One region of the Salinivibrio costicola subsp. alcaliphilus genome, then DNA from elsewhere that is predicted to be linked to it. Evidence: riboswitches for the same ligand, from Rfam matches in the RefSeq annotation. Region 1 holds a riboswitch; the other holds the start of a gene.
What was found. A riboswitch is a leader RNA that binds a small molecule or an ion and turns the genes downstream of it on or off. The one in region 1 is predicted to bind lysine.

Region 1 (6,132 bases):
CTCAGTAGCGGCTTGATCAAGTTTGCAGCATCGACTTGGCCGCCACTTGCCGCACCCGCGCCAATGATAGTGTGGATCTCATCAATGAAAAGTACGGCATGATCTTCTTTCTCAAGCTGCTTTAAAATTGATTTAAAACGTTTCTCGAAATCACCGCGATACTTGGTCCCCGCCAAGAGCGAGCCAATATCTAGCGAATAGATGACGCAGTCTTTAATGACATCGGGCACTTGGCCTTCGACAATGCGCCACGCCAGCCCTTCGGCAATCGCTGTTTTACCCACGCCGGCTTCCCCCACCAGCAATGGATTGTTCTTGCGACGACGGCACAGCACCTGAATGGTTCGCTCAAGCTCTTTGTCACGACCAATCAAGGGGTCTATGCCACCGACGCGCGCCAACTGATTTAGGTTGGTAGCAAAGTTTTCTAAGCGATCTTCACCTGGGTCGGCGCCCGCTTCTTCTGTCCCCATATCACTACTGGGAAGGTCTTCACTGTCGTCTTTGGTGGTGCCGTGGGAGATATAGTTCACCACGTCTAAGCGGCTGACATCGTTTTTCTTCAACAAATAAGCCGCATGCGACTCTTGCTCACTGAAGATAGCGACAAGCACGTTCGCACCACTGACTTCGCTGCGCCCCGATGACTGAACATGGAACACGGCCCGTTGCAAGACGCGCTGGAAGCTCAACGTGGGTTGTGTTTCTCGCGACTCATCATCCGCCGGGATCAGCGGTGTGGTTTGTTCAATAAACGCGTCGAGTTCTTTGCGTAGCGCCTCCAGATCAGCTCGGCATGCCACCAGCGCTTCATGCGCCGCCGCATTTTCGATTAACGCGAGAAGCAGGTGCTCCACCGTCATAAATTCGTGGCGTTTTTCACGCGCACGTGCAAACGCGCCGTTCAAACTTGCTTCAAGTTCTTTGTTAAGCATAAAGGCACCTCCCTCAAAAACCGCGCTAAAGCGTGATGAAGCAGCTTACGCTTTCTCCATCGTGCACAGTAGCGGATGGCCATGCTCTTTGGCATACATCATTACCTGTGCCACTTTCGTTTCAGCGACCTCGGCAGTAAACACACCGCAGACCGCTTTTCCTTCATAGTGCACCGCCAGCATGACTTGTGTCGCTTTGTCCACATCCATGGCAAAAAACGTCTGGAGCACTTCGATAACAAACTCCATGGGAGTGTAGTCATCATTGTTGAGCACCACCTTGTACATCGATGGCGGTTGTAACTTAGTTTTTTCTGACGCCTCAAGCTCTGCGTCAGGCAAACCCCATTGATTCCAATTACTCATAACCACTTCAATGCATTGTTAGGGTATCAAGGCTCATTGTGTGGCGGGGCAGCACTGCCATCCACGAATCCCGTCCACCTGTCTTTAAAGTTAAGCTACAGATTGTATTCCAGCAACCTTTTCAATGCGAACATCGTTTGTCTGAGCAATTGTTAATCATGGTAGTGCTTTATCGTTGCACATATATATAGGGTGAAACACGCAAATTCGTTCACTGACTATGCCAAAGCCCATGAAAATGTGTTGCCAACCGGGTGCCTGTATGCGTGCACAAAAAAAAAGGCAGACATACACCTACCCGATGGGCTATCACCACGCAAGCAGGATCATATGTTCGCTTATCCTGTATTCTTTCTTCTTACAATTATTCAATAAACCTTCATGTTTACGCATTTGGCGCTAACACGCCTTCGTAAACGCGATACCGCGCCGGCAAACAACGTCAAATCACAACAAAAAAACAACTTCTCAAACAAAACATTATTAAACAATGTGTTATATAAAAAAAACCATAAAAACAACACTTATCACGAGCGAAAAAGCATCGATAACAGTCCGACATTCATGCAAATGACATGTCTGTTCTTTAATGAATTATCGTCACTCCCTCACACTTTTTCGATTTATTATTACATTCTTGTTATATGTTATAGCCAGCGCTTGACTGCCTAAAAGTATCTACTAAAGTGGATTGTGTGGTAGGTAAATGACCAAGCTGGCTTCGGTCAGTCTGCGCCAGGGGGAATCCCAAGCTCAAGGCTAACCAGAAGGTGACAAGGCGTTTATCACGAGGTATGCAAAGTTTGATGCAAGAAGGATGTGTCGCATGGAAACTGGTACAGTAAAATGGTTTAACAATGCAAAAGGATTTGGCTTTATTTGTCCAGGAGAAGGGGAAGGAGACGTATTCGCTCACTACTCTACGATTCAAATGGATGGATATAAGACATTAAAAGCGGGGCAAACCGTCAGCTACGAAGTCGAGGAAGGACCTAAAGGCTACCATGCCAGCCAAATTGTGCCAGTCGATCAAGAGGCAGTGAAATAGCACTGATCCCGATCGGCCAAATTGAAGAAAAGGCGAGCTGTTGCTCGCCTTTTTTGTCTTTTCAGTGTGTCACACCGGTTCCATTGCTCAGAGCAGCCCGAGCATCTGCTTGTAGTGGCGACGACAAACAGACACATAACGTTCATTGCCCCCAATCACAACCTGATCGCCATCTGCAATCGCGTTGCCTTCAGCGTCTTGCCGAATGACACGACTGGCTTTACGCCCACAATGACACACAGTTTTAAGCTCCACTAATTTGTCAGCCCACGCGAGTAAGTACTGTGACCCTTCAAACAATTCACCACGAAAATCGGTACGCAAACCATAACATAGGACAGGGATCCGCAATTTATCCACGACATCGGTCAGTTCCAGTACTTGCTGCTTAGTTAAAAACTGGCTCTCGTCAATTAACAAACAGTCGACTTTGTCCTGAGATAAAATGGCCGCCACATGCTCAAACAACGACGTTTGGTTGTCATACAGATGTGCATCCGCGTCCAGGCCTATACGTGAACTTATTTTACCTTGCCCATAGCGATTATCGATCGCGGCGGTGAACAGTAAAGGCTGCATCCCACGCTCTTGATAATTGAACGCAGATTGCAACAAGGTGGTCGATTTACCGGCATTCATTGCCGAATAGTAAAAATATAACTGGGCCATAACTGTCTCTACACGTAACGCCCTACTTCAGGGCCAACATTATTCAATACACCGGCATGCTACCGAACCCGCAGAAAAAGAAAAGCCCCGTTTATGCGGGGCTTGAACGACTAGCCTTTCAATTGACAGGGCCGCTTTTTAAGCCAAAGTAACCCCGAGCACAAAAGAATGAACGCCAGCGTCGACACGGCTAATGACCATAACAAAGAGGCGGTAAAGCCAAGCACTAAGAAGCCAAATGTCGCAACGACTGCGCCCCCGATTGCATAAGGTAGCTGCGTGGCGACGTGGTCAATATGCCCACAGCGCGCCCCTGTTGAGGATAAAATAGTGGTATCTGAGATAGGAGAACAATGATCGCCAAATACAGCACCGGCTAATACCGCAGACAGCATCGGCAACATCAGCGCAATATCCGTCGCTGCCGCAAGATCCCCCGCAATCGGGAGCATAATACCAAATGTGCCCCACGACGTGCCCGTGGCGAATGCCATCACTGCCGCCAATAAAAATAAAACCACAGGTAACAATTGAGCAGGTAGGTTACCTTGTACTAACGAGGATAAATATTTACCCGTTTGTAAATCACCAATGATATGGCCAATCGACCAAGCAAATAGCAATATAAGAATCGCACCAAACATTGATTTAGCGCCGACCCATAACGTCTTCGCAATATCGGGCTTAGCAATGCCTTGTTTAACCGTCATCACTAGCGCAACAAACAGGCCGGCCAGTCCGCCCCACAGTAATGACATGCCGACGTCGGTATTCTCAAACGCTCCCAGTATAGAGAATGCATGATGATCAGCGGCTAAAGATTGCGCACCGGTGTAAAGCATGGCGCTAATCGTGGCGATCACTAGCACGACTATCGGGGCCACCAGATCCGCTACACTGCCATTTTCACTTTCTTCGATGCCTAAATCATCGCAAATATCAGCACAATGTTCGCTTTCATCACCTAATCGGCTGCCTTTTTTTGCTTGGTATTCAAATTGGCGCATGGGGCCAATATCAAGCTGAAACCAGACCACGGCAAACACTAACAGCAGCGCAAAAATGGCATAAAAGTTCATCGGAATCATGATGACAAACGCACCCAGTGCGGTGTAATCGGTAACACCATGCGCAACCAAGATAGAGCCAATAACGGTAATGATATAGGCTCCCCAGCTGGAGGCCGGTGTAATCACACACATAGGCGCCGCGGTCGAGTCGAGAATATAGGCAAGTTTTGCCCGTGAAACATGAAAACGATCCGTGACTGGGCGAGAAACGGCCCCCACCGCTAAGCTATTAAAGTAATCATCAACAAAGATGAATACCCCAAGAAAAGCAGCCAGTAACTTCGCACCACGTTTACTCTTAATCCGGCTTTGTGCCCAATTCGCAAACGCGCGCGTCCCCCCCGATAAGGATAATAACGCGGTAATCATGCCCAATAATATTAAAAAGGCGAGGATACTCAAATTCCAGCTGTTTAAACCGCCATCAGCGATAAATAAGCCAGTGATCACGTCCAGTAAATACTGACTAGCGGGCACAAGTGAAAAATCCGTCAGTAATACGGTGCCAAGGATTATCCCCATACCCAACGACAATAAGACACGTCGAGTTGCAATCGCGAGACCCAAGGCCAGCAACGGAGGAAGCAGTGATAAAGCGGATGAAGAAAAGTCTGTTAAGTTCATGATCTCAATATCAACCAGGTGGTTGGAGATCTACTGCAGAAACGAAGACGGTAAGGCGTGGTATTACACGGCAAACAACTTGCCTCCTACATACAGTAGCGCTCCATAGTGTGTTTCTAAGTACTATGGCAGTGCTGCTCCTCTTCGGTAACAGCCCCAGCTCAATCGGTGTGATGACCTGATTGGCTTCGGCATTGTTTCCTTTTATGCGCCCTCATCGGTATCACCCTCTTGCGCATGACTCATAAACAACGCACCTCTACGTTAAGCGAAGTGCATTCTACACATCGTGCTCACTATCGCAACTGTTTATGTTTGAAAAATCATCGGCTCGTTGTCAGGCGTTCTATTCCTTTTCCATGCCAATGATAAACGACGCGCATTCTATTTTTTTAGACACAAGAATCAAAACGCCACTAAAACTATACGCTAGGATTGCGAATAACTTGCAAATAATGAACAATGTGGCGTATTAATATATGTAATATTGTATATTTCATTTATACTGCTATCATCCTTCTATTAACAAATAAATTAAACAGGAACCAATAATGTCTGATGCAATGAAAGCGTTACTCAACCTGCGTAGCTTACGCGCTCTTGCCAAAGAGATGTCAACCGAGCAACTAAACGAAGCGTTAGAGAAACTACATACTGTGGTTGAAGAGCGTAAAGAAATTGATCGCGAAGAAGAAGCAAAAGAACAAGAGCGTTTAGAAAAGCTAGAGAAATACCGCGAAATGTTAGTGGCCGATGGCATTGAGCCAGAAGAGCTCATGAAGCTATTAGGTGGCAGCACTAAAGCGAAAACACCAGGAAAGCGCGCAGCACGTCCAGCTAAATACCAATATACTGATAATGACGGTTCACATAAAACATGGACAGGTCAAGGCCGTATGCCTAAGGTTATTCGCGAAGCGACGGAAAGTGGTTCTGCAACACTCGACGATTTCCTCATCCCTGGTCAAGAAGCATAAACTTTTTACCAAGGAAAAAGAAAAAAGAGGCCAAGGCCTCTTTTTTTGTTATAGGGTATCAATCAAATTTAATTCTATCGGCTAAATGACTAACCGCCAGAGCAAAGTAATGCGAGCGGTTCCACTTCAATAAGCTTTGATAATTATTGTAGACCAAATACGCTCTCCCCTTTTCATCATCAGGCTGAATGAGCCATGCTTTGATGTCGACCTTGGGTAACGCTTGGCCGTTCATGCGTCTTACGCCTTTCGTCTGCCAGTCACTTAACAATAAGCCCTTGTCTGCTCCGGTACCGAGTAGAGACCGATCAAGCTGTTCTGGAACTTGAACTTGCCGACCCCATGTGTAGGTATCATCCCAGCCAGCTTGTTTCAGATAATTCGCTGCCGATGCAAAAACATCGGCCTCCGTTTGCCAAATATCCTTTTTACCATCTTGGTTG
Region 2 (6,132 bases), on a different contig from region 1:
CTATCATTACTCACCTTGGCATTTGCGCTTGGGTTCGCCAGTTTGGAGGTTATCCGTCAACACACATGGCGAGCCACTCGGCTGACCGGCACATTGGCACTTGCGACCGGCTTGGCGATGATGCCCTATTTTTATCCGCAGGCACTGGGCCACAATAGTGGCTATGCGCTCATCGTTTTAGCGCTAAGCTTTGGTTTTTTCTCAGCCCTACAGCAGTTTATTTTTAATCACGCCCAACGACAAAAACTACTGGCCGTCTTATTGTTGGCCTCCTGGTTAGCGGTATTGTCGGTATTAGGGAACCAGCCTCCGCCGGGCATGGCACCCTTTATGTTTGATCAATGGGTCCCTCACCTCCCTCCAGCCGTGACTCACACCTTATTGTTAACCGGAGTCACGCTCGCCGCCTACATTTTGGCCAGAGAGCCCAGTGGTCGATATCGTCACCCGGTTAGCCAAGGCTTACTCGCGTTAACACCTCTTGTGTTGATTCCGATATTGGCGATGCAAGAGCAACCCTTACTGTTGCTATTCGCCCTGTGTGCGATTGGCTTACAACAAGTGTATTTAGCCCGGTTTGCCTCGCGACGCCAGCATCGTATGTGGATGATCGCTATCTCGGCAGGGGCATTTTTGGCGGTATTTGGTCTCAGTGGTCAAGACAACTGGCACTGGCTCACCGCCGACGATCAGCGCGCACTGATGCTGGCGTGGCAGCAATGGCAAATGACGCCATTTTTTGGAGTGGGCATGGGCAATGGTCAGTCAACGTTGCTATTACTGTCTGCCTCACAACCGAATCATTCCGGCCCGGTGACGTTACCCAGTGCTTTAATCCTGTGGCTCCTTGAAGGGGGGCTCGTTATCGCCTGCGGCTATCTTGTGGTGTTGGCCGCGCTAACACTTCGTATTCTACGTGCACCGTCAGGAACACGTAGAATATTGATCGCCTTAGTATTGCCACCACTGACCGGCCTGATGATTTATCCAGCCAGTGGCACACAGTGGTTTAACGGGGTATTGTTATTGATTTGGTTATATTGGTTAGACAACTTAACCGGTCGATATTGTCGTTATCCCGTGTTTTCACACCGTTATAGTCAGCGTGTCGCGAGCCGTAGTGTGATCATGGCGCTGGTGCTCGTCACCTTACTGAGCTTGTCATCCGTTTACCTCGCCAATCGCTATCTGCGTGATTCCTTATTAAGTTCGCAGCGTTTTACCTTGTATCAGCAACACCCATGGTGGCAGCAAAAACTGCACCGCGCGCAACAAGACCGTCACTTTCAAGCGAATTTGGCGCACTTATCTGACGTAGCACGCCACCAGCATTTGGATGATTTACTGCGTCAAGTCGCGCAACGCCCACGCTTTTCGGGCTATCAGCATGCGTATCAGGTTGCGTTACAAATTGGTGATCATCAACGCGCACGCGATATTCAACAAGAAGCGCGCTATTTATACCCGCAAGCAAGCAAAGTATGGACCACTCGCCATACCTTGCCCGATACCTTAACGCCTTAACGTAACGCGTTTTCTAACGCTTTCAGACACAGCGCCACATTCTCATGCCGTGCCCCGTAGCCCATTAAGCCAATGCGCCACGCTTTACCGGCGAGATCGCCCAAGCCGGCACCAATTTCGAGATTATAGGTCGTGAGCAGGTGCTGACGTACTGCCGCATCGTCCACGCCATCCGGAATAGTGACCGCGTTAAGCTGCGGCAAACGGTAAGGCTGATCAACCACAAAAGTGATACCGAGCTCATCCAGCCCTGCTTTGAGGTGTTGATGCATGTCTTGATGACGTTGCCATGCATGCTCAAGCCCTTCTTGATAGAGCCGCAATAAAGACTCATGCAAGGCATACAAACTATTGACCGGCGCGGTATGGTGATAGCTGCGTTTCCCTTCTCCGCTCCAATAACCAAGCACCAGGCTTTGATCGAGAAACCAACTTTGTACCTTGTGGGTTCGCGATTGCATTTTAGCCACAGCACGCGGTGAGAAGGTGACAGGCGATAAGCCAGGGACACATGACAAACATTTTTGGCTACCGGAATACACGGCATCGAGCTGCCACTCATCGACTTTCAATGGCACGCCACCGAGTGAAGTCACGGCGTCGACAATGGTTAAGCAACCGTGCTCCCGCGCCAATCTCGCCAGTGTTTGCGCATCCGAACAAGCGCCGGTTGAGGTTTCAGCATGGACAAACGCAAGCGTGCTGGCATCCGGATGGGCTTTTAACGCAGCCTCAACTTTTTCTGGACTAACAGGCGCACCCCAGGCATCGTCGACCATCACTGCTGTCGCGCCGCAACGCTCGACATTTTCCCGCATACGATCGCCAAACACACCATTGCGACAGACAATCACTTTTTCACCCGGTTCAACTAAGTTGACAAAGCAAGCTTCCATCCCGGCACTGCCTGGTGCCGAAATCGCCAGGGTAAAAGGGTTGTCGGTTTGAAACGCATATTGAAGCAGTTGTTTGACTTCATCCATCATCGCGATAAACAAAGGGTCAAGATGTCCGACAGTCGGACGGCTGAGTGCCTGTAGCACTGCAGGATAAATATCAGAGGGGCCCGGGCCCATTAACGTGCGAGCCACGGGCTGAAAAGATTGAATCTCGGAAATTGAACGTGCCATAACCTTTCCTTGTTGTTGGTACACACAGATGACCGTTATAGCATATTTTTTCGCCATATCCCTATTGCCTGGCACGTGAACTGTGTGATCGCTGGACAATTTTGCCAAGGCATTGATCGTGACCAAAAGGCAGTTGACACCCTGTCATCTCGCCCGTAATGTAAATGCTGTTCACGGGATAACCAACCCGGGACTGAACATGCAGAAGAGGTGCATTTCTCAGGCAGTTATCATGCGGAGCCCCACTCCAAGGTATGATAATCAGGGGAGACAATGCCGAGGTGGCGTAAGCTTGGGGGCGAAACGCTGCCGGCCTAGGAGGCTGAATCCTTCAGGCTGTCACTTGTCATCCCTACAGGAAGACAGGTGGAGCGCTTCTGGCAGTCCATGCCTGCCGTTTGCTCTTCCTTCTTTTTTGCGGTCTCTACCGCGGTCACGATGTGACTTCTGATGTTCCCCATAATGAATTAAGACCCATTTGTATGATGAAAGGGGAAAAGGACGTGAACCCATTACCACCGATTTCGGTCGCTAAGTTTGGCGGGACGAGCGTTGGCACTATCGATGCCATGCAGCAAAGCGCCGATGTGATCGAGCAAAACCCACATACCCGCTTTGTGGTGATCAGTGCGTGCGCAGGCGTCACCAATCACTTGGTTGCACTGGCACAAGGGATCAACGACCCACAAGTCCGTCAAGACAAACTGGTTGCCATCACCGCTATCCATCAAGCGATATTAAACGCGCTTCCCGCTTGCCAGGACACGCAAACAGCAGTCGATGACTGGCACCAAACGATTGCCGACTATGCAAATACCGCAGCATCTGCTCCCAGTACAGCGTTAACGGATGCGTTGGTCGCTTGTGGTGAGCTCATCTCAACCTATATTTTTACTCACTTGCTCAATAGCCGAGGCATGGCCACGGTGAGGGCCGATGCGCGAGCGTTATTACGCACCGATAGTCACTTCGGCTGTGCCCAACCGGATCGACAACAAACCAAGATTCAGTGCCAGAACCAATTACTCCCCCGCTTAGCGACGCATTTAGTAGTCACGCAAGGGTTTATCGGTGCTGATGCGAACGGGCATACCACCACCTTAGGCCGTGGCGGCAGTGACTACAGTGCCGCGTTATTCGCCGAGGCGATCGGAGCAGAAAGTTTGGCCATCTGGACCGATGTCCCCGGGATTTATACCACCGATCCACGGGTGACTGATCGTGCTCGTCCGATTAGTGAAATTAGCTTTAGCGAAGCTTCGGAAATGGCTACCTTTGGTGCCAAGATCCTCCATCCATCGACGTTAGTGCCCGCGGTACGCCAGCATATCCCGGTATTTGTCGGCGCGGCGAGAGCCCCCGAACAAGGCGGTACCTGGATCCGTGAGCAAGCGCACTCAGCGCCGCTGTTTCGTGCCGTGGCTCTCAGGCGCAACCAGACCATGGTGACACTGACCAGCTTAAACATGTTTCATGCTTGTGGTTTTTTGGCCAAGGTGTTTGAGATCTTGGCGCGCTTTGAAATCTCAGTCGACTTAATCACGACCTCGGAGGTCAGTGTCTCTCTGACGCTGGATCAAACTCATACCCAGGGTGACGCACCGCAGCTGCCGGAGGCTGCCATCGCCGAGCTCACGCAGTTATGTCAGGTAGAGATCTGTGCGAATCTAGCGGTTGTTGCGCTGATCGGTAACGAGATGAATCACACACCGGGCGCGACAGCGCCGGTATTTAGTGCGCTTGCTCAATATAAGCTGCGCATGATTTGCTATGGTGCCAGCAATCACAATGTCTGTATGGTGGTCGACGATCACGACGCGACCCATGTCGTACAGCGGTTACACGCTGACTTATTTGAGTAAAAAAAGGCCAGCACATGTGATGTGCTGGTCTTTTTTCATTAGGCGTTTAAGTTTGGCCCGAGCCATTTTTCCGCGTCTTTGCTGCTCCACCCTTTGCGCGCCGCATAACTGTCACGTTGATCATCTTGAATCTTAGCCACCGCAAAGTAGCGTGATTCAGGATGTGAGAAGTACCACCCCGACACAGATGCGCCTGGCCACATGGCATAGCTTTCGGTGAGTGTCATGCCCGTATGCGCTTCTACCGAGAGCAACTGCCAAATTTTTCCTTTCTCGCTGTGCTCAGGGCAGGCAGCATAACCCGGAGCCGGCCGGATCCCTTGGTATTGCTCCCGGATCAAGGCATCGTTATCGAGCGTCTCATTGGGCGCATAGCCCCACAATGAGATCCGAATTTGCTGGTGCAGGTATTCTGCAAAGGCTTCTGCTAATCGATCGGCGACCGCTTGGATCATGATCGCGTTGTAATCATCCCCTGCAACTTTATAACTTTCCGCCAAGGCATACTCGCCAATGCCGCCTGTCACCGCAAACGCACCAATCCAATCAGGCTGACCACTGCTCTTCGGCGCGATAAAGTCCGACAAGCAATAATTGGCGCCACGTGGCTTTTTGGTTTGCTGACGTAAATGGTTCAGTACCGTGCCCACCGTTTGCCGTGATGCGTCGATATACACCTCGATATCATCCTCAAAGCTATTGGCAGGAAAGACGCCACACACTCCTTTTGCGGCGATCAAGCCTTCGTGCTCAAACCGGTCGAGCCAACCATTAGCGTCTTCATACAAACGGCGTGCTTCTTCACCCACCAGCTCATGGTCTAAAATCGCCGGGAATTTGCCGCTCAGGGACCAGGTCATAAAGAAAGGGGTCCAATCGATATACTGACGTAATGTCGCTATCGAGACATCATCGTAAACATGGACGCCCGGCCTCGCCGGCTGGGGCGGCGTATAATGGGCCCAATCGGTTTGCCATTTGTTTGCCCTTGCCGCGTCCAGGGTGACAGGCGGAGTGCGGGGTGTCTTGCGTTGGTGCTGTTCTCGTACTGACAGATACTCTTTTTGTAAGCGCGCCACAAAGTCCGGATATTGAGCCGGCGATAATAGCGATGCACAAACGCCAACGGCACGTGACGCATTCGACACATACACCACAGGAGCCTGGTAGTGCTGCTCTATTTTCACCGCGGTATGCGCTTTGGACGTCGTCGCACCACCAATCAACAGCGGAATATCAAACCCTTGCCGTTCCATTTCTTTGGCGACATTCACCATTTCATCCAACGACGGCGTGATAAGGCCTGACAAACCAATAATGTCGACTTGCTCCTCGCGCGCCACTGACAGGATTTTATCGGTCGGCACCATCACGCCGAGATCAATAATCTCGAAGTTATTGCATTGCAGCACCACGCCGACAATGTTTTTGCCAATGTCATGCACGTCGCCTTTTACGGTGGCAAGTAAGATCTTGCCATTGGTCTGCCCTTGTTGCTTTTCAGCGTTGATGTAAGGTTCAAGATAGGCCACGGCTTGTTTCATCACCCGCGCCGACTTCACCACTTGCGGCAGGAACATCTTACCTTCGCCAAATAAGTCTCCCACCACATTCAT

Region 2: another riboswitch for lysine. It lies ahead of lysC (lysine-sensitive aspartokinase 3); the one in region 1 lies ahead of BZJ21_RS00150 (Na+/H+ antiporter NhaC family protein).

Annotation. Positions count from the first base shown of each region.
Region 1 is NZ_MUFR01000001.1:30,682-36,813, forward strand. It holds gene clpA (ATP-dependent Clp protease ATP-binding subunit ClpA) at 1-935, opposite strand, end outside; gene clpS (ATP-dependent Clp protease adapter ClpS) at 981-1,301, opposite strand; gene cspD (cold shock domain-containing protein CspD) at 2,128-2,349, shown strand; gene BZJ21_RS00145 (thymidine kinase) at 2,437-3,018, opposite strand; gene BZJ21_RS00150 (Na+/H+ antiporter NhaC family protein) at 3,129-4,712, opposite strand; lysine riboswitch at 4,801-4,982, opposite strand; gene BZJ21_RS00155 (H-NS family histone-like protein) at 5,264-5,689, shown strand; gene BZJ21_RS00160 (lytic murein transglycosylase) at 5,748-6,132, opposite strand, start outside.
Region 2 is NZ_MUFR01000016.1:63,628-69,759, forward strand. It holds gene BZJ21_RS07415 (Wzy polymerase domain-containing protein) at 1-1,524, shown strand, start outside; gene BZJ21_RS07420 (pyridoxal-phosphate-dependent aminotransferase family protein) at 1,521-2,654, opposite strand; lysine riboswitch at 2,852-3,039, shown strand; gene lysC (lysine-sensitive aspartokinase 3) at 3,137-4,516, shown strand; gene metH (methionine synthase) at 4,555-6,132, opposite strand, start outside.